DNA from 2 places in the Streptomyces sp. NPDC088553 genome. Region 1 is predicted to be linked to the other one. Evidence: riboswitches for the same ligand, from Rfam matches in the RefSeq annotation. Region 1 holds a riboswitch; the other holds the start of a gene.

What was found. Region 1 has a riboswitch for cobalamin ahead of ACIP8Z_RS16170 (ABC transporter substrate-binding protein). Riboswitches for the same ligand answer to the same signal wherever they lie in the genome.
Region 2: linked by a shared signal. The riboswitch ahead of cobN (cobaltochelatase subunit CobN) and the one ahead of ACIP8Z_RS16170 (ABC transporter substrate-binding protein) in region 1 are both predicted to bind cobalamin.

The regions. Positions count from the first base shown of each region.
Region 1 is NZ_JBIVMG010000004.1:688,791-696,589, forward strand. Features, by position in the region: gene ACIP8Z_RS16160 (ABC transporter ATP-binding protein) at 1-722, opposite strand, end outside; gene ACIP8Z_RS16165 (FecCD family ABC transporter permease) at 719-1,852, opposite strand; gene ACIP8Z_RS16170 (ABC transporter substrate-binding protein) at 1,849-2,838, opposite strand; cobalamin riboswitch at 2,880-3,013, opposite strand; gene ACIP8Z_RS16175 (M67 family metallopeptidase) at 3,007-3,435, opposite strand; gene ACIP8Z_RS16180 (amino acid permease) at 3,559-4,986, opposite strand; gene ACIP8Z_RS16185 (DUF2017 domain-containing protein) at 5,331-5,912, opposite strand; gene clpS (ATP-dependent Clp protease adapter ClpS) at 5,912-6,217, opposite strand; gene ACIP8Z_RS16195 (nicotinate phosphoribosyltransferase) at 6,329-7,657, shown strand; gene ACIP8Z_RS16200 (nicotinamidase) at 7,781-7,799, shown strand, end outside.
Region 2 is NZ_JBIVMG010000006.1:404,122-411,920, forward strand. Features, by position in the region: gene ACIP8Z_RS22455 (cobalt-precorrin-6A reductase) at 1-254, shown strand, start outside; gene ACIP8Z_RS22460 (serine hydrolase) at 310-1,881, shown strand; gene cobJ (precorrin-3B C(17)-methyltransferase) at 1,936-3,369, opposite strand; gene ACIP8Z_RS22470 (precorrin-8X methylmutase) at 3,417-4,052, opposite strand; gene ACIP8Z_RS22475 (cobalamin biosynthesis protein CobG) at 4,067-5,314, opposite strand; cobalamin riboswitch at 5,568-5,716, shown strand; gene cobN (cobaltochelatase subunit CobN) at 5,795-7,799, shown strand, end outside.

The DNA of each region.
Region 1 (7,799 bases):
GTCCTGGGATGCGGGATGACCTCGGCATCCACCCCGTAGACGGCCTCCAGGAGGGCGGGGGTGAGGACCTCGGCGGGTGTGCCGCCGGTGACGAGCCTTCCGCGCTCCAGGACGTAGATCCGGTCGCAGTACGCCCCCGCGAGGTTGAGGTCGTGCAGCGCGAGCAGGTTGGTGGTGCCCAGGGTACGGACGAGGGCGAGGACGTCGAGCTGGTGGCGGATGTCCAGGTGGTTGGTGGGTTCGTCGAGGACGAGGAGGGCCGGGTCCTGGACGAGGGCGCGGGCGACCAGGGCGCGTTGGCGTTCGCCGCCGGAGAGGGTGGGGTACGGGCGGTCGGCGAGGTCCGCGAGGCCGACGCGGGCGAGGGCGGCCTCGGCGCGCTCCCGGTCGGCACCGGTGTCGCCCTCCCAGAACCGTTTGTGCGGGGAGCGGCCGAGGGCGACGAGTTCGCCGACGGTGAGTTCGAATTCGAGGGTGCTGTCCTGGGGGACGGTGGCGACGCGGCGGGCGCGGGCCTTGGGGCCGAGGGCGTGGAGGTCGTCGCCGTCGAGGAGGGCGCGGCCCGACGTGGGGGTGAGGGTGCCGTAGACGCAGCGCAGGAGGGTGGTCTTGCCGCTGCCGTTGGGTCCGATGAGGCCGACGGTCTCGCCCGGGCGGACGGTGAGGTCGACGGAGCGGAGCCGGTTCTCGTACGAGAGGCCGTGCAGGCTCAGTTCGGTCACAACGGTGCTCCTTCCGGGCGGCGGCGCATCAGCCAGAGGAAGAACGGTCCGCCGGTGAGGGCGGTGAGGATGCCGACGGGGATGTCCTGGGGTGCGGCGACGGTCCGGGCGCCGAGGTCGGCGAGGACCAGGGCGAGCGCTCCGCCGAGCGCGGCGACCGGGAGGAGCCGGCGGTGCGGGGCGCCGACGGCGAGCCGGGCGGCGTGCGGGGCCATCAGGCCGACGAAGCCGACGGCTCCGCTGGCGGCGACCATGACGGCGGTGACGAGGGAGGCGAGGACGAAGACGGCGGCGCGGAAGCGGGCGGTGTCCAGGCCGAGAACGGTGGCGCCCTCCTCGCCGACGAGGAGCAGGTCGAGCGGGCGGGCGAGGGTGAGGAGGGCGCCGACGCCGACGACGAGGACGGCGGCGGGCAGGACCAGGGTGTCCCAGCGGGCGCTGCCGAGGCCGCCGAGGGACCAGTACATGGCCTCCTGGAACTGCTCCGGGCGTCCGGCGACGACCAGGAGCAGGGTGGCGAGGGCGGACAGGATGTAGGAGACGGCGACGCCGGCGAGGACGAGCCGGGTGCTGGTCAGGGTGCCGCCGCGGCGCGCGAGCCCGTAGACGAGGACGAGGGAGAGCAGGGCGCCCGCGAAGGCGCCGGCGGGCATGGCGAGCGTGGTGGTCACGCCTCCCACGAGGCCCGCTCCCCCGCCGGCGACCAGGACGAGGACGGCTCCGGCGGAGGCGCCGGAGGAGATCCCGAGGAGGAAGGGGTCGGCGAGCCGGTTGCGGACGAGGGCCTGGAGGACGGCGCCGACGACGGCGAGCCCGGCACCGACGACCACGCCGAGCAGGACCCGGGGCAGCCGTACGTCGAGGACGATCGTGCGGTACGGGGAGGGGTCGGCGGCGCGTCCGGTGAGGGCGTCGAGGACCTGGCCGGGCGGGATGCGGACGGAGCCGAGGGCGAGCGAGGCGGTCGCGGCGGTGGCCAGGGCGAGCAGGAGCCCGGCGACGACGACCGCGTACCGCACCGTCCCGCCCCCCGTCCGCGGGGGCGGACCCGGTCGCCCGGCGCCGGCACCCGCGGGCCGGGCGGACGGCCCGGGCCGCACGGACCCCGCGGCGCGGGTCTCCGGGCTCATCGGGTCGGGTGGAGCTGGGCCGCCAGCTTGTCGACGGCCGCGGGGACGCGGACGCCGAGAACGGTGTCGGAGAGCGGCATCACGGCGAACCGGCGGTTCTTGATCGCGGGCACGTCCTTGAGGGCCGGGTCGTCGAGGAGCCGCTTCTTCTTCTGTTCGACGGTGGTGGAGCCGTAGTCGTAGATGACGACGACCTCGGGCTTGCGGGCGACGACCTGTTCCCAGGTGGCGTCGCCGAAGGCCTTGTCGAGGTCGGCGAAGACGTTCCGGCCGCCGGCGCGGGTGATGAGCTCGTTGCCGATGCCCTTGCCGCCGGCGGTGAAGGCGGTCTTGTCGCCGCTGTCGTAGACGAAGACGGAGACGGGCGCGGTGCCCTTGAGGCGCTTCTCGGTGGCGGCGACGGTGGTCCGCGCCTCCCGGACCCACTTCCCGGCCCGGTCGGGCACGCCGAAGGTCCGGCCGATCTCGTCGACTTCGCGGTAGAGGTCGTCGACGGAGGGCGAACCGGACGGGCAGTACTCGGTGTTGAGCCGGGTGTCGATGCCCGCCCGCTTCAGGTCGTCGCGGCCGCGGCCGTCCTTGCTCGCGAACGCGGAGGAGTAACCGCCGTAGACGAAGTCGGGGTTCGCGGCGAGCAGGGCCTCCTTGGAGGGGTACTCCTTCGCGAGGACGGGGACGGAGTCGTACGCCTTCTTGTAGGCGGGGAGGATCGCGTCGTCGAGGTAGGCGGTGCCGACGAGGGACTTCTCCAGGCCGAGGGCGAGCATGACCTCGGTGACGTGCTGGTTCATGGTGACCGCGCGCTGCGGCGGGGCCTTGAAGGTGGTCGTCACACCGCAGTTGGAGACGGTGTACGGGAATCCCGGGGCGGCCTTGGCGGCGGGCGTCTCCGTCGCGGGGGCCGAGCAGGCGGCGAGCAGCGGGAGCAGGGCGGCGGCGGACAGCAGGGGCGTCAGGGGCAGCCGGGTGCGGCGGGGCCAGGACATGGCGGAAGGTGCCTCCTCCGGGGATTTCCACGTCCCCGATCGGTGGTGAGAAGGCGGCAGGTCAGTTCCTGGCTCCCGTCTCCCGGAGGAGGCGGTCACAGTGGCGGGACCGTGCCGGATTCGCACCGGCTTCCTGGGTCCTGCCGCCCGTAGGTCCCGGTCAGTGTCTCAGGCGTCGTACTCCTCGACGACCTTGACCTCTTCCTCGGTCACGACGCCCTCGACGATGGTGAAGGAGCGGAACTGGAAGGGGCCGGCGCCGTCGCTGTCCGCGGTGGAGACGAGGACGTAGTGGGCCTGGGGCTCGTTGGCGTACGAGATGTCCGTGCGGGACGGGTAGGCCTCGGTCGCGGTGTGCGAGTGGTAGACGATGACGGGCTCCTCGTCCCGGTCGTCCATCTCGCGGTAGAGCTTGAGCAGGTCCGCGGAGTCGAACTCGTAGAAGGTGGGCGAGCGGGCGGCGTTGAGCATCGGGATGAACCGCTCGGGGCGGCCGGTGCCGGCCGGGCCCGCGACGACGCCGCAGGCCTCGTCGGGGTGGTCCGCGCGGGAGTGTTCCACGATCTGGTCGTACAGGGCCCGGGTGATGGTCAGCATGCCGACAGGATAAGCCGACGGGCCGTTCCGTACCGGGGAGTGGTACGGAACGGCCCGTATGCCGAGACGATCGAGGTCAGGCCCGTTTGGGGACGGCCCGGGGCGATCGCCCGTGGGGTCCGGTCAGGACCGCTTGGCGAAGGCGGCGCCCTCGGGGTTGCGGGACTTCAGGACCAGGTAGGAGACGCCGAGGATGAGACCCCAGACGGGGGCGGCGTACAGCGAGACCCGGGCGCCCTCGTCGATGCCCATCATCACGATGACCATGCCGATGAAGAGGAGCGCGAACCAGCTGGTGTACGGGGCTCCGGGAGCCTTGAAGGTGGACTCGGGGAGCTCGCCGCGGTTGGCCTTGGCCCGGTAGCGGATCTGGCAGACGAGGATCATGATCCAGGCCCACATGCCGGAGATGGTGGCGAAGGAGACGACGTACTCGAAGGCCTTGCCCGGGGCGACGTAGTTGATCCAGACGCCGACCAGCATCAGCGAGGCCGAGAAGGTCAGGCCGAGCAGCGGGGTGCCGCTCTTGGTGAGCTTGGTGAAGACCTTCGGGCCCTGGCCGTTGAGCGCGAGGTCGCGCAGCATGCGGCCGGTGGAGTACATGCCCGAGTTGCAGGAGGACAGGGCGGCGGTCAGCACCACGAAGTTGACGATGGCGGCGCCGACGCCGAGGCCCATCTTCTCGAAGGCGGCGACGAACGGGGAGACGCCCGGCTGGAACTCGGTCCACGGGACGACCGACAGGATCATGATCAGCGCGCCGACGTAGAAGACGGCGATGCGCCACGGCACGGTGTTGATGGCCTTGGGCAGGACGGTCTTCGGGTCCTTGGACTCGCCGGCGGTGACGCCGACCAGCTCGACCGCGAGGAACGCGAACATGACGATCTGCAGGGTCATCAGCGTGTTGCCGATGCCGGTGGGGAAGAAGCCGCCCTGGTCCCACAGGTGGGTCACGGAGGCGGTGTCGCCGGCGTCGGAGAAGCCGATGGTGAGGATGCCGGCGCAGATCAGGATCATGCCGATGATGGCGGTGACCTTGACCATGGAGAACCAGAACTCCAGCTCGCCGAAGAGCTTCACGGAGATCAGGTTGGCGCCGTACAGGACGAACGTGAAGACCAGCGCGGAGATCCACTGCGGGATGTCCCACCAGTACGTCATATAGGTGGCCGCGGCGGTGACTTCGGTGATGCCGGTGACGACCCAGAAGAGCCAGTACGTCCAGCCGGTCACGAAGCCCCAGAACGGGCCGACGAACTCCCGTGCGTACTCCGCGAAGGAGCCGGACACGGGGCGGTACATGAGGAGCTCGCCGAGGGCGCGCATGATGAAGAAGATGACCAGGCCCGCGATGGCGTACGCGAGGATCAGGCTGGGCCCCGCCTTGGCGATGGCCTTGCCGGCGCCGAGGAAGAGGCCGGTGCCGATGGCACCGCCGATCGCGATCATCTGGATCTGCCGGGCGCCGAGGCCACGCTGGTAGCCCTCGCCGCCGTCCACGGCCCCGTCGGTGCCGTCGTGCTGCTTGTCGACCTGCACAGAGGTCATGGTGGTGCGCCTTTCTCCATGCTGATCCGCGCGACTGCGAGTGCGTCTGCCGCGGATCAGATCCTGATCCCCCCGGATGTGGATGGAGTGCTACCGGCGGTCAGCCGGTCAAAGCGCCCTCGGGAACAGGGGTGGCGTCCCCGAGCGGTCGTGAAGATTTATCACGGGCTGACGCGCGATCGAGGGAGTTGCGTGTGGCGCACGCCACATCAATCGGCGGGCGAAAGGGATTCAAGACGCCAAAGCGGACGCTCTGATAACGCATTCGTTATCCGGATTTGAGCGTCCGCTGAGCGAACACCCCCTCACGGAGGGGTGTCCGGAGGGGGTGGCCGTCAGGACCGTCAGGACATCAGGGTCTCGACGAGGGACTCCTGGAGCGCTCCCAGCCAGAGGTACGCCATCACCATCGGCTTGCGCGGGTCGGAGTCCGGCAGCCGGTACAGCTGCTCGCCCTCCTCGTCGGTGACCTCCAGGCGGGTGCCGATGGTCAGCCGGAGGTCGTTGAGCGCGCCGAGCCAGGCGCGGGACTCGTCCGGGGTCAGCTTCAGGACGGCGCCGCCCTCGCCCGCCGCGTCGGCGGAGAGCGCGTCGAGGGCGCGGACGACGACGAGGGCGTCCTCGCGCTTGCGGGCCCGCAGGTCGTTCTCGGTGAAGCGGCGGAAGTCGGAGGCGGCCGCGCGCAGCTCCTCGCTGTCGTCCCCGTACGCGTCGGGGAAGAGGCGCTTGAGGGCAGGGTCGGACGGCGGCTTGCTGGGGCCCTCGGCGAAGAGCGCGGCCAGCGGGTCGGCGTCCTTGGCGGGCTCGTCGCCCGGTCCGATCAGCTCCATGAGCTGGACGGCGAGGGAGCGGAGGATGGAGATCTCGACGTCGTCGAGGGCGACGGCCGCGCCGCCGCCGGGCAGGTTCTCGAAGCGGCCGGCCATCAGCCGCGGTCCTGGGTGAGGGTCGCCCAGAGGCCGTAGCCGTGCATCGCCTGCACGTCGCGCTCCATCTCCTCGCGGGTGCCGCTGGAGACCACCGCGCGGCCCTTGTGGTGCACGTCGAGCATCAGCTTGTGCGCCTTGTCCTTGGAGTAGCCGAAGTACGCCTGGAAGACGTAGGTCACGTAGCTCATCAGGTTGACCGGATCGTTGTGCACGAGGGTCACCCAGGGCACGTCGGGTTCGACGACCGCGGAGACCTCCTCGGCCGATTCCGTACGTTCGATCTCAATAGGCGCGACGCTCACTCACCCCATGCTGCCACCCCGGAGGGCCCGTCGCACAAACGGGTCACCTGCCCGTCACCCGCTCGCGCCACTATTCGTCACTCTGACGATTTCTGCGCTAGCATCGCTGACATGAACGCTGCGGACCTTGGGCTGCCGGTGGACGTGCCGTCGACCGCGCTCTTCACCGATCAGTACGAGCTGACCATGCTCCAGGCGGCCCTCCGGGGCGGCACCGCCGACCGACGCTCGGTCTTCGAGGTCTTCACCCGGCGACTGCCCGAGGGCCGGCGCTACGGCGTCCTCGCGGGCGTCGGCCGGGTCCTCGACGCCGTCGAGAACTTCCGGTTCGACCCCGCCGTCCTGGGCTTCCTGCGCGAGCGCGGCATCGTCGACGAGCCGACCCTGGAATGGCTCGCGCGCTACCGCTTCACCGGCGACATCTGGGGCTACCCCGAGGGCGAGGTGTACTTCCCCGGCTCGCCCGTGCTGCGCGTCGAGGGCTCCTTCGCCGAGTGCGTGCTCCTGGAGACGGTGATCCTCTCCATCCTCAACCACGACTCCGCCATCGCCGCCGCCGCCTCCCGCATGTCGGCCGCGGCCGGCGGGCGCCGCCTGATCGAGATGGGCGCCCGGCGCACCCACGAGCTGGCGGCCGTCGCCGCCTCCCGCGCCGCGTACGTCGGCGGCTTCGACTCCACCTCGGACCTCGCGGCCGGCTTCCGCTACGGCATCCCGACCGTCGGCACCTCCGCCCACGCCTTCACGCTCCTCCACGACAGCGAGCGGGACGCCTTCCGCGCCCAGGTCGAGACCCTCGGCCGCGGTACGACCCTGCTCGTCGACACCTACGACGTGACCGAGGCCGTGCGTACCGCCGTCGAGGTGGCGGGGCCCGAGCTCGGCGCCGTCCGGATCGACTCCGGCGACCTGCTGCTCGTCGCCCACCGGGTCCGCCAGCAGCTCGACGAGCTGGGCGCGCGGGACACGAAGATCGTCGTCACCTCGGACCTCGACGAGTACGCCATCGCCTCCCTCGCGGCGGCCCCGGTCGACGCGTACGGGGTGGGCACCCAGCTGGTCACCGGCAGCGGCCACCCGACCTGCTCCATGGTCTACAAACTGGTCGCCCGCGCCTCCTCGGCCGACCTCAAGGCCCCTCTCACCCCGGTCGCCAAGAAGTCCCTCGGCGGCAAGGCCTCCGTCGGCGGGCGCAAGTGGGCGGCGCGCCGGCCCGACGCGTACGGCGTCGCCGAGGCGGAGGTCGTGGGCACCGGCCCGGTGCCGCCGGAGCTCGCCGACCACCAGCTCCTGGTCGAGCTGGTCAAGGGCGGCGACGTGGTGGCCCGGGAACCCCTGGAGGCCGCGCGGTCCCGGCACATCGCGGCCCGCGCCGGGCTGCCGATGTCGGCGATCCAGCTCTCCCGTGGCGAGCCGGTGCTGCCGACGGAGTACCTCTAGGGGTACTTCTGGAGCAGAGGCACCCCCGGAGTCCCACGGAGACCGGACCCGCCCCCTCCCGGTGGGCGGGCCGAGTCTCTAGGCTCGGTCCCACCCCTCCCCGACGCGCTAAGGACACCCGCCATGCACCGCGCATTGATCG
Region 2 (7,799 bases), on a different contig from region 1:
TGCCGGACCGCACCGAGATCCTCCTCGACCGGGGGCCGTTCACCCTGGACGGCGAGCGGGAGATCCTCGCCCGCCACCGGATCGACGTTCTGGTGACGAAGGACAGCGGCGGCGCGGCGACCGCCCCGAAACTGACCGCGGCCCGCGAGGCGGGCGTCCCGGTCGTCGTGGTCCGCCGCCCCCCGGTCCCGGAGGGCGTACCGGTGGCGGCGACGCCCGAGGAGGCCGCCGCGTGGGTGCGGGGGCTCGCGTAGCGGGTCGTCGTCCCCTCCGCGCGACAGGTGAAGGGGGCAGGCGTTCAATGGAAGCGTGGTTACCGTCCGATGGCTGGTCACCGCGGGGATCGTGTCCGTTCTGGGCCTGGGTTCCCTCGCCGGGACCGGTCCCACCCCGACCCCCACCCCCAGCCCCGAGCCTCCTCCGGCCCAGCCGCCGCCCCTGCTCGACCGGGCGGACGTGGACCGGGCCGTCGACCGGCTGGACACGAGCGTCGCGGACCTGATGCGGAAGACCGGGGTCCCCGGGGTCTCCGTCGCCGTCGTCCACAAGGACGAGGTCGTCCACATCAAGGGGTACGGCGTGCGCGAGGTCGGCAGGGCCGGCGCGGTCGACGCCGACACCGTCTTCCAGCTGGCCTCCGTGTCGAAGCCGATCGCCTCCACCGTCGTCTCCGGGGCGGTCGGCGTGGACGGCTGGCAGAAGCCGGTCAACCCCGAACTCCCCGGGTTCCGGCTGAAGGACCCGTGGGTGACCGGCCATGTGACCGTCGCCGACCTGTTCTCGCACCGCAGCGGCCTCCCCGACCACGCGGGCGACCTGCTGGAGGACCTCGGCTACGACCAGGAGTACATCCTGTCCCACCTGCGGTACGAGCCCCTCGCGCCGTTCCGCGCGAGCTACGCGTACACCAACTTCGGCCTGACGGCGGCCGCCGAGTCCGTCGCCGCGCAGCAGGGCGTGCCCTGGGCGAAGCTCGCCGAGGACACCCTCTACAAGCCCGCCGGCATGAACGACACCAGCTCCAGCTTCCAGGACTTCGTCTCGAACCCCGACCGGGCCCACGGCCACGTCAAGCAGGCCGACGGGACCTGGAAGGCGCAGTTCGTCCGGGACCCGGACGCCCAGTCCCCCGCGGGCGGCGTCAGCTCCTCGGCCCGTGACATGGCGACCTGGCTGCGGCTCCAGCTCGCCAACGGCTCGCTCGACGGGAAGCGGATCGTCGCCGAGGACGCCCTCGACCTCACGCACCACCCCGAGTCCGTCGCCAACCCGGCGCACGCGCCCGCCGCGCGGACCGGCTTCTACGGCCTCGGCTGGAACGTGTCGTACGACGACGAGGGCCGGCTCCGTCTCTCCCACACCGGCGCGTTCGCGCTCGGCGCGCACACCAACGTCACGATGCTGCCGGGCGAGCAGCTCGGCATCGTCGTCCTCACCAACGGCGCGCCGGTCGGTGTCGCCGACGCCGTCGCCCTCGACTTCTTCGACACCGCCCAGGACGGGAAGCCGAGCCGGGACTGGCTGCCGATCGTCAACGCCCTGTACGAGCAGGAGGCGGACGCCGGCCGCTCGGCCACGGACTTCGCGAAGCCGCCGGCCGACGCGACGCCCGCGAAGGCGAACAGCGCCTACACCGGCACGTACCGCAGCGACTACTACGGCCGCCTGACGGTGGCCGAGGAGAACGGCGGTCTGGTCCTGCGACTGGGGCCGGAGCCCCAGTCGTACAAGCTCACGCACTACGACGGCGACACGTTCAGCTTCCCGACGCGCGGGGAGAACGCCGTCGGCCCCACCGGCGTCACGTTCTCCGCGGACGGGAAGACCGTGCGCGTCGAGTACCTGGACGAGACGGGTCTCGGCACCTTCGCCCGTCAGTAGGCCCGTCAGCCGTGGCGGCGCCGACCGTGGCGGTGCGTCACCCCTGGCGGTGCGTCACCCGTACCGGCGCGGTGTCCAGGTGATCGTCCGGCCGTCGGCCCGTTCGACCGCCCGCGTCTGCGAGGAGCCGATGAGGAGCAGGGTGCGCATGTCGACCTCGGAGGGCTCCAGGGTCTTCAGGGTCACCACCCGGACCGACTGCTCGGGGCCGCCGACGTCACGGGCGACGACCACCGGGGTCTCGGGCGCCCGGAGTTCGAGCAGGAGGTCGCGGGCGGCGGCCACCTGGTGCGTACGGGACCTCGACCCCGGGTTGTAGAGCGCGAGGACCAGATCGGCGGCCGCCGCGGCGCGCAGCCGGGCCTCGATGACGTCCCAGGGCTTGAGCCGGTCGGAGAGCGAGATCGTCGCGTAGTCGTGGCCGAGCGGGGCGCCCGCGGCGGCGGCGGCCGCGTTGGCGGCGGTCACCCCCGGCAGGACCCGTACGGGCACGTCCGCGTACTCCGCTTCGCAGGCGACCTCCAGGACGGCCGTGGCCATCGCGAAGACACCCGGGTCGCCGCCGGAGACGACCGCGACCTTGTGGCCGCGGCGGGCCAGGTCGAGGGCGAACTCGGCGCGCTCGGACTCCACCTTGTTGTCCGAGCCGTGCCGGATCTGCCCGGGGCGCAGCACCGGCACCCGGTCCAGGTAGGTGGTGTAGCCGACGAGGACGTCGGCGTTGACGAGCGCGCCGCGCGACTCGGGGGTGAGCCAGGGCGCGCCGGCCGGGCCGGTGCCGACGACGACGACCTCGCCCCGCTCGCGTACGGCGGGTTCGCGGTCGATGCGGGAGGGGAGCACGGCGACGGAGAAGTAGGGGACCGACTCGGGGTCGACGTCCACCAGGTCGCCGGTCCGCTCGCCCGCCATGAACGCCCGCTCCACGTACCGGGCGTCGTCGAGCCGGCCGGCCCGCTCCAGGGCCCGCTTCACGGTGGGGAAGGTGCGGCCGAGCTTCATCACGACCGCCGAGTCGGTGCCCGCGAGGCGGGCCGTCAGCTCGTCCTCCGGCAGGGTGCCGGGGATGATCGTGAGGACCTCCTCCGCCTCGCACAGCGGCTCGCCGAGCCGGGCGGCGGCGGCGGACACCGAGGTGACACCGGGGATGACGGTCGTGTCGTAGCGGCCCGCGAGCCGCTTGTGCATGTGCTGGTACGAGCCGTAGAACAGCGGGTCGCCCTCGGCGAGGACGGCGACGGTGCGGCCGGCGTCGAGGTGCGCGGCGAGGCGGGCCGCGGCCTCCTCGTAGAAGTCGTTCAGGGCGCCCCGGTAGCCGCCCGGGTGGTCCGTGGTCTCCACCGTGAGCGGGTACATCAGCCGCTCCTCGATGTGGTCCGCACGGAGGTGTTCGGCGGCGATCGAGCGCGCGATGGACCGGCCGTGGCGGGCCGAGTGGTACGCGATCACATCGGCGGCGGCGATGGCCTTCACGGCGGCCACCGTCATCAGGTTCGGGTCGCCGGGGCCGAGCCCGACGCCGTACAGCTTGCCGGTCACTTCTGAATCTCCGCTTCGTGGGCGATCGCGTTGATCGCGGCGGCCGTCATGGCGCTGCCGCCGCGCCGGCCCCGTACGACGAGGTAGTCGAGGCCCAGGTCCTGCGCCGCCAGGGCGTCCTTGGACTCGGCGGCGCCGATGAAGCCGACCGGTATGCCCAGGACGGCTGCGGGCCTTCCGGCCCCTTCCGCGACCATCTGCAGGAGGTGGAAGAGGGCGGTCGGCGCGTTGCCGATGGCGACGACGGAGCCTTCGAGGCGGTCCCGCCACAGTTCGAGGGCGGCGGCGGAGCGGGTGGTGCCGAGCTCGGCGGCGAGGGCCGGCACGGACGGGTCCGAGAGGGTGCAGATCACCTCGTTGTCGGCGGGCAGCCGGCGCCGGGTGACGCCGCTCGCGACCATCTGCGCGTCGCAGAGGATCGGCGCTCCGGCCCGGAGGGCGGCGCGGGCGTTCGTGACGACCCGCGGCGACCAGGCGATGTCGCGTACGAGGTCGGTCATGCCGCAGGCGTGGATCATCCGGACCGCCACCTGGGCGACATCGGCGGGCAGGCCCGCCAGATCCGCCTCGGCGCGGATCGTGGCAAAGGACCGGCGGTAGATCTCCGCCCCGTCCTTCTCGTAGTCGAACATCCTGTTGCTCTCGCTCATCTCGTCGTGCGGGCCGCGGTCACGGCTTCGGGCAGGGCGGTACGGGGGGTGGGGACGCCGTCCACCAGGTAGTCGCCGGCGGCGGTGGCGACGACGTCGGTCCAGGAGCCGTGCGGGTGTCCGCAGCGGCGCTCGCACCCGGAGAAGTGCACGGGGAGGACGGGGCGGACGGGGGCCTCGATGTGCCCGAGGCCTCCGGGGTGTCCGGGGACGGCGTCGGCGCGGACGTCGGCGAGGGACTTCGCGCAGCCGGGCCGCCCGGTGCAGGCGGTGACACCGGCCCAGGGGGAGCCGGGGCGGGTGATGAGGCCGGCCGCGTCGAGGGCGGGCAGCCGGTCGGCGCCGGCCCCGGCCACGACGACCCCGCGCCAGGGGGTCAGGCGGACCTCATCGGCGGGGAGCAGCGCCCGGAGCTGGGCGGCGGTGAGGCGGCCGAGCGGGGCGAGTACGGAGAGGGCGGCGGGCCCGAGGACGCCGGGGGAGGGCGGAGGGCCCTGGGGGAGTTCCGGCGCGGGTACGGGTCGCGCCGTCACCCCCGACTCCGCCGGGTCCACCGCGTACCCCTCCGGGAGTTCCCGGACCCGCCAGGCCCCGGTTCCGGCCTCCCGTGCCGCGGCCAGGAACCCGCCCGCCACCGCCAGGGCCGCGCCGGGCGCGTCGGAGCCAGCGAGCCGGACGGCTCGCCCGCCGACGTGCAGCTCCGCCTCTCCGCCCCGCACTGCGACCAAGGTCACATCCCCGCCGAGCCTGGCGACATCGCCGCGCCCGTCATCGAGGACGAAGAGGAAGCGGCCGGAAAGGGCCGCCGCCCAGGGCGCGGAGCGGAGGTGGGCGTCCAGCTCGCGGGCCCACAACTGCACGTCGGCGGCGCCGAGTCCGTCGAGGCCCGAGGCCGGGGAGGCGACGATGTTGCGGACGCGTTCGTGGGTGGGGGAGGGCAGCAGGCCCGCCTCGCCGAGGAGCGCCGCCAGCTCGGCCCCGCAGTCGTCGGCGAGGCCGCGCAGCTCGGCGTTGCCGCGCGAGGTGATGCTGAGCCGTCCGTCGCCCAGGGTCTCCGCCGCGTCCGCCAGAGTCTCGACCTGACGTGGCGTCAAGCGACCTCCGGGCAGACGGAGTCGGGCGAGGCGGCCGTCGTCGGCGGAGTGCAGGCGCAGCGCCCCGGGGCACGCGTCGCCACGGTCCCGTATGCGAGGTTCGCCCGGGTCGGGCGTCGGGGGCGGGGTGGGCGGCATGGCGGCGAGCATACCGACGGGCCCCCGGTCGGCCACCGGGCGCGATCCGGCCGCCAGTGCGGCCCGCCCTCCGACCGCGGCCCGCCCTCCGACCGCGGGCCGGCCTCCGACCGCGGGCCGGCCGACGCGGTGGCCGGCCGAGGCCGGAGGCCGGTCCGGCCGCGGTCGGGAACGGGGGTTCCGTCCGCCGGGCGATCCGCAGCGTGATCCCGCAGTGTGATCCGGCCGACTCCCTCACCCGACCCGGGCCGTCGACCGCACGATCTACTATGCAGACGGCATGGGGTCCCAGGACCCCGGGGAGGAAGCCCGGTGAGAATCCGGCGCGGTCCCGCCACTGTGAGCCGGCCCGGCTGCGCGTCCGCGCGATCCCGGGCCCGGTGAGTCAGGAACTCCCTTCCCCAAGCTCTCGGCTTCGCTCGAGCAAGGGGAGGCCCCAACCCATACGACCACCCGGGGCGCGGACAACCCCGAGGAAGGCCTGCGCTCGCCATGCTTCTGCTGCTGTCGCACTCCGACACCGACCTGCTCAGCGCCCGCGCGGCCGGCGGCCCGGTGGAGTACCGCTTCGCCAACCCCGCCCGTCTCCCCCTCGCCGACCTCACCGGCCTCCTGGCCGACGCCGAGCTCGTCGTCGTACGGCTCCTCGGCGGCCTCCGTTCCTGGGAGGAGGGCCTCGACGCGGTGCGCGCGGCCGGAAAGCCGATGGTCGTCCTCAGCGGCGAACAGGCCCCCGACGCGCAGCTGATGGAGGCGTCCACCGTCCCCGTCGGCGTCGCCACCGAGGCGCACGCCTACCTGGCGCACGGCGGCCCCGCGAACCTGGAGCAGCTGGCCCGCTTCCTCTCCGACACCGTCCTGCTCACCGGGCACGGCTTCGAGTCCCCGGCGGCCGCCCCCACCTGGGGCCCGCTGAAGCGCGCCGCACGCACGACGGCCGGCCCGACCGTCGCCGTGCTCTACTACCGCGCCCACCACATGAGCGGGAACACCGCCTTCGTCGACGCGCTCTGCGCCGCGATCGAGGACGCCGGCGCCCAGGCCCTCCCGCTGTACGTGGCCTCCCTGCGCGCCCCCGAGCCGGAGCTGCTCGACCGGCTCCGTACCGCCGACGCGATCGTCACCACCGTCCTCGCGGCGGGCGGCACCAAGCCCGCCGAGGCGCAGGCCGGCGGCGACGAGGAGGCCTGGGACGCGGGCGCGCTGGCCGCGCTTGACGTGCCGATCCTGCAGGCGCTGTGCCTGACCGGTTCGCGCGCCGCCTGGGAGGAGAACGACGAGGGTCTCTCCCCGCTGGACGCCGCGAGCCAGGTCGCCGTCCCCGAGTTCGACGGCCGGCTCATCACCGTGCCGTTCTCCTTCAAGGAGATCGACGAGGACGGGCTGCCCGCGTACGTCGCCGACGCCGAGCGCGCGGCCCGCGTCGCCGGGATCGCCGTCCGGCACGCCCGGCTCCGGCACATCCCGAACGCCGAGAAGAAGCTGGCGCTGGTCCTCTCCGCGTACCCGACGAAGCACTCCCGCATCGGCAACGCCGTCGGCCTCGACACCCCCGCCTCCGCCGTCTCGCTGCTGCGCCGCCTCCGCGCGGAGGGGTACGACTTCGGGCCCGTCGAGGACCTTCCCGGCCTGGTCTCCGGCGACGGCGACGAGCTGATCTACGCCCTCATCGAGGCCGGCGGCCACGACCAGGACTGGCTGACGGAGGAGCAGCTCGCCAAGAACCCGGTCCGCATCCCGGCCGCCGACTACAAGCGCTGGTACGCGACGCTCCCCGAGGAGCTGCGGACCCATGTCGAGGAGCACTGGGGCCCCGCGCCCGGCGAGATGTTCCTGGACCGTTCGCGCAACCCCGAGGGCGACATCGTCCTCGCGGCCCTCCGCCGCGGGAACCTGCTGATCCTCATTCAGCCTCCGCGCGGCTTCGGCGAGAACCCGATCGCGATCTACCACGACCCCGATCTCCCGCCGTCCCACCACTACCTGGCCGCCTACCGCTGGATCGCGGCCCGCGCCGAGGACGGCGGCTTCGGCGCCGACGCCATGGTGCACCTGGGCAAGCACGGCAACCTGGAGTGGCTGCCCGGCAAGAACGCCGGCCTGTCCGCCGCCTGCGGCCCCGACGCGGCCCTCGGCGACATCCCGCTGATCTACCCGTTCCTGGTCAACGACCCGGGCGAGGGCACCCAGGCCAAGCGCCGTGTGCACGCCACGCTCGTCGACCACCTGGTGCCGCCGATGGCCCGCGCCGACTCGTACGGCGACATCGCGCGCCTGGAGCAGCTGCTCGACGAGTACGCGCAGATCTCCTCCATGGACCCGGCGAAGCTGCCCGCGATCCGCGCCCAGATCTGGACGCTGATCCAGGCCGCCAAGCTCGACCACGACCTGGGGCTCGAACAGCGCCCCGAGGACGACGGCTTCGACGACTTCCTGCTGCACGTCGACGGCTGGCTGTGCGAGGTCAAGGACGCCCAGATCCGCGACGGTCTGCACG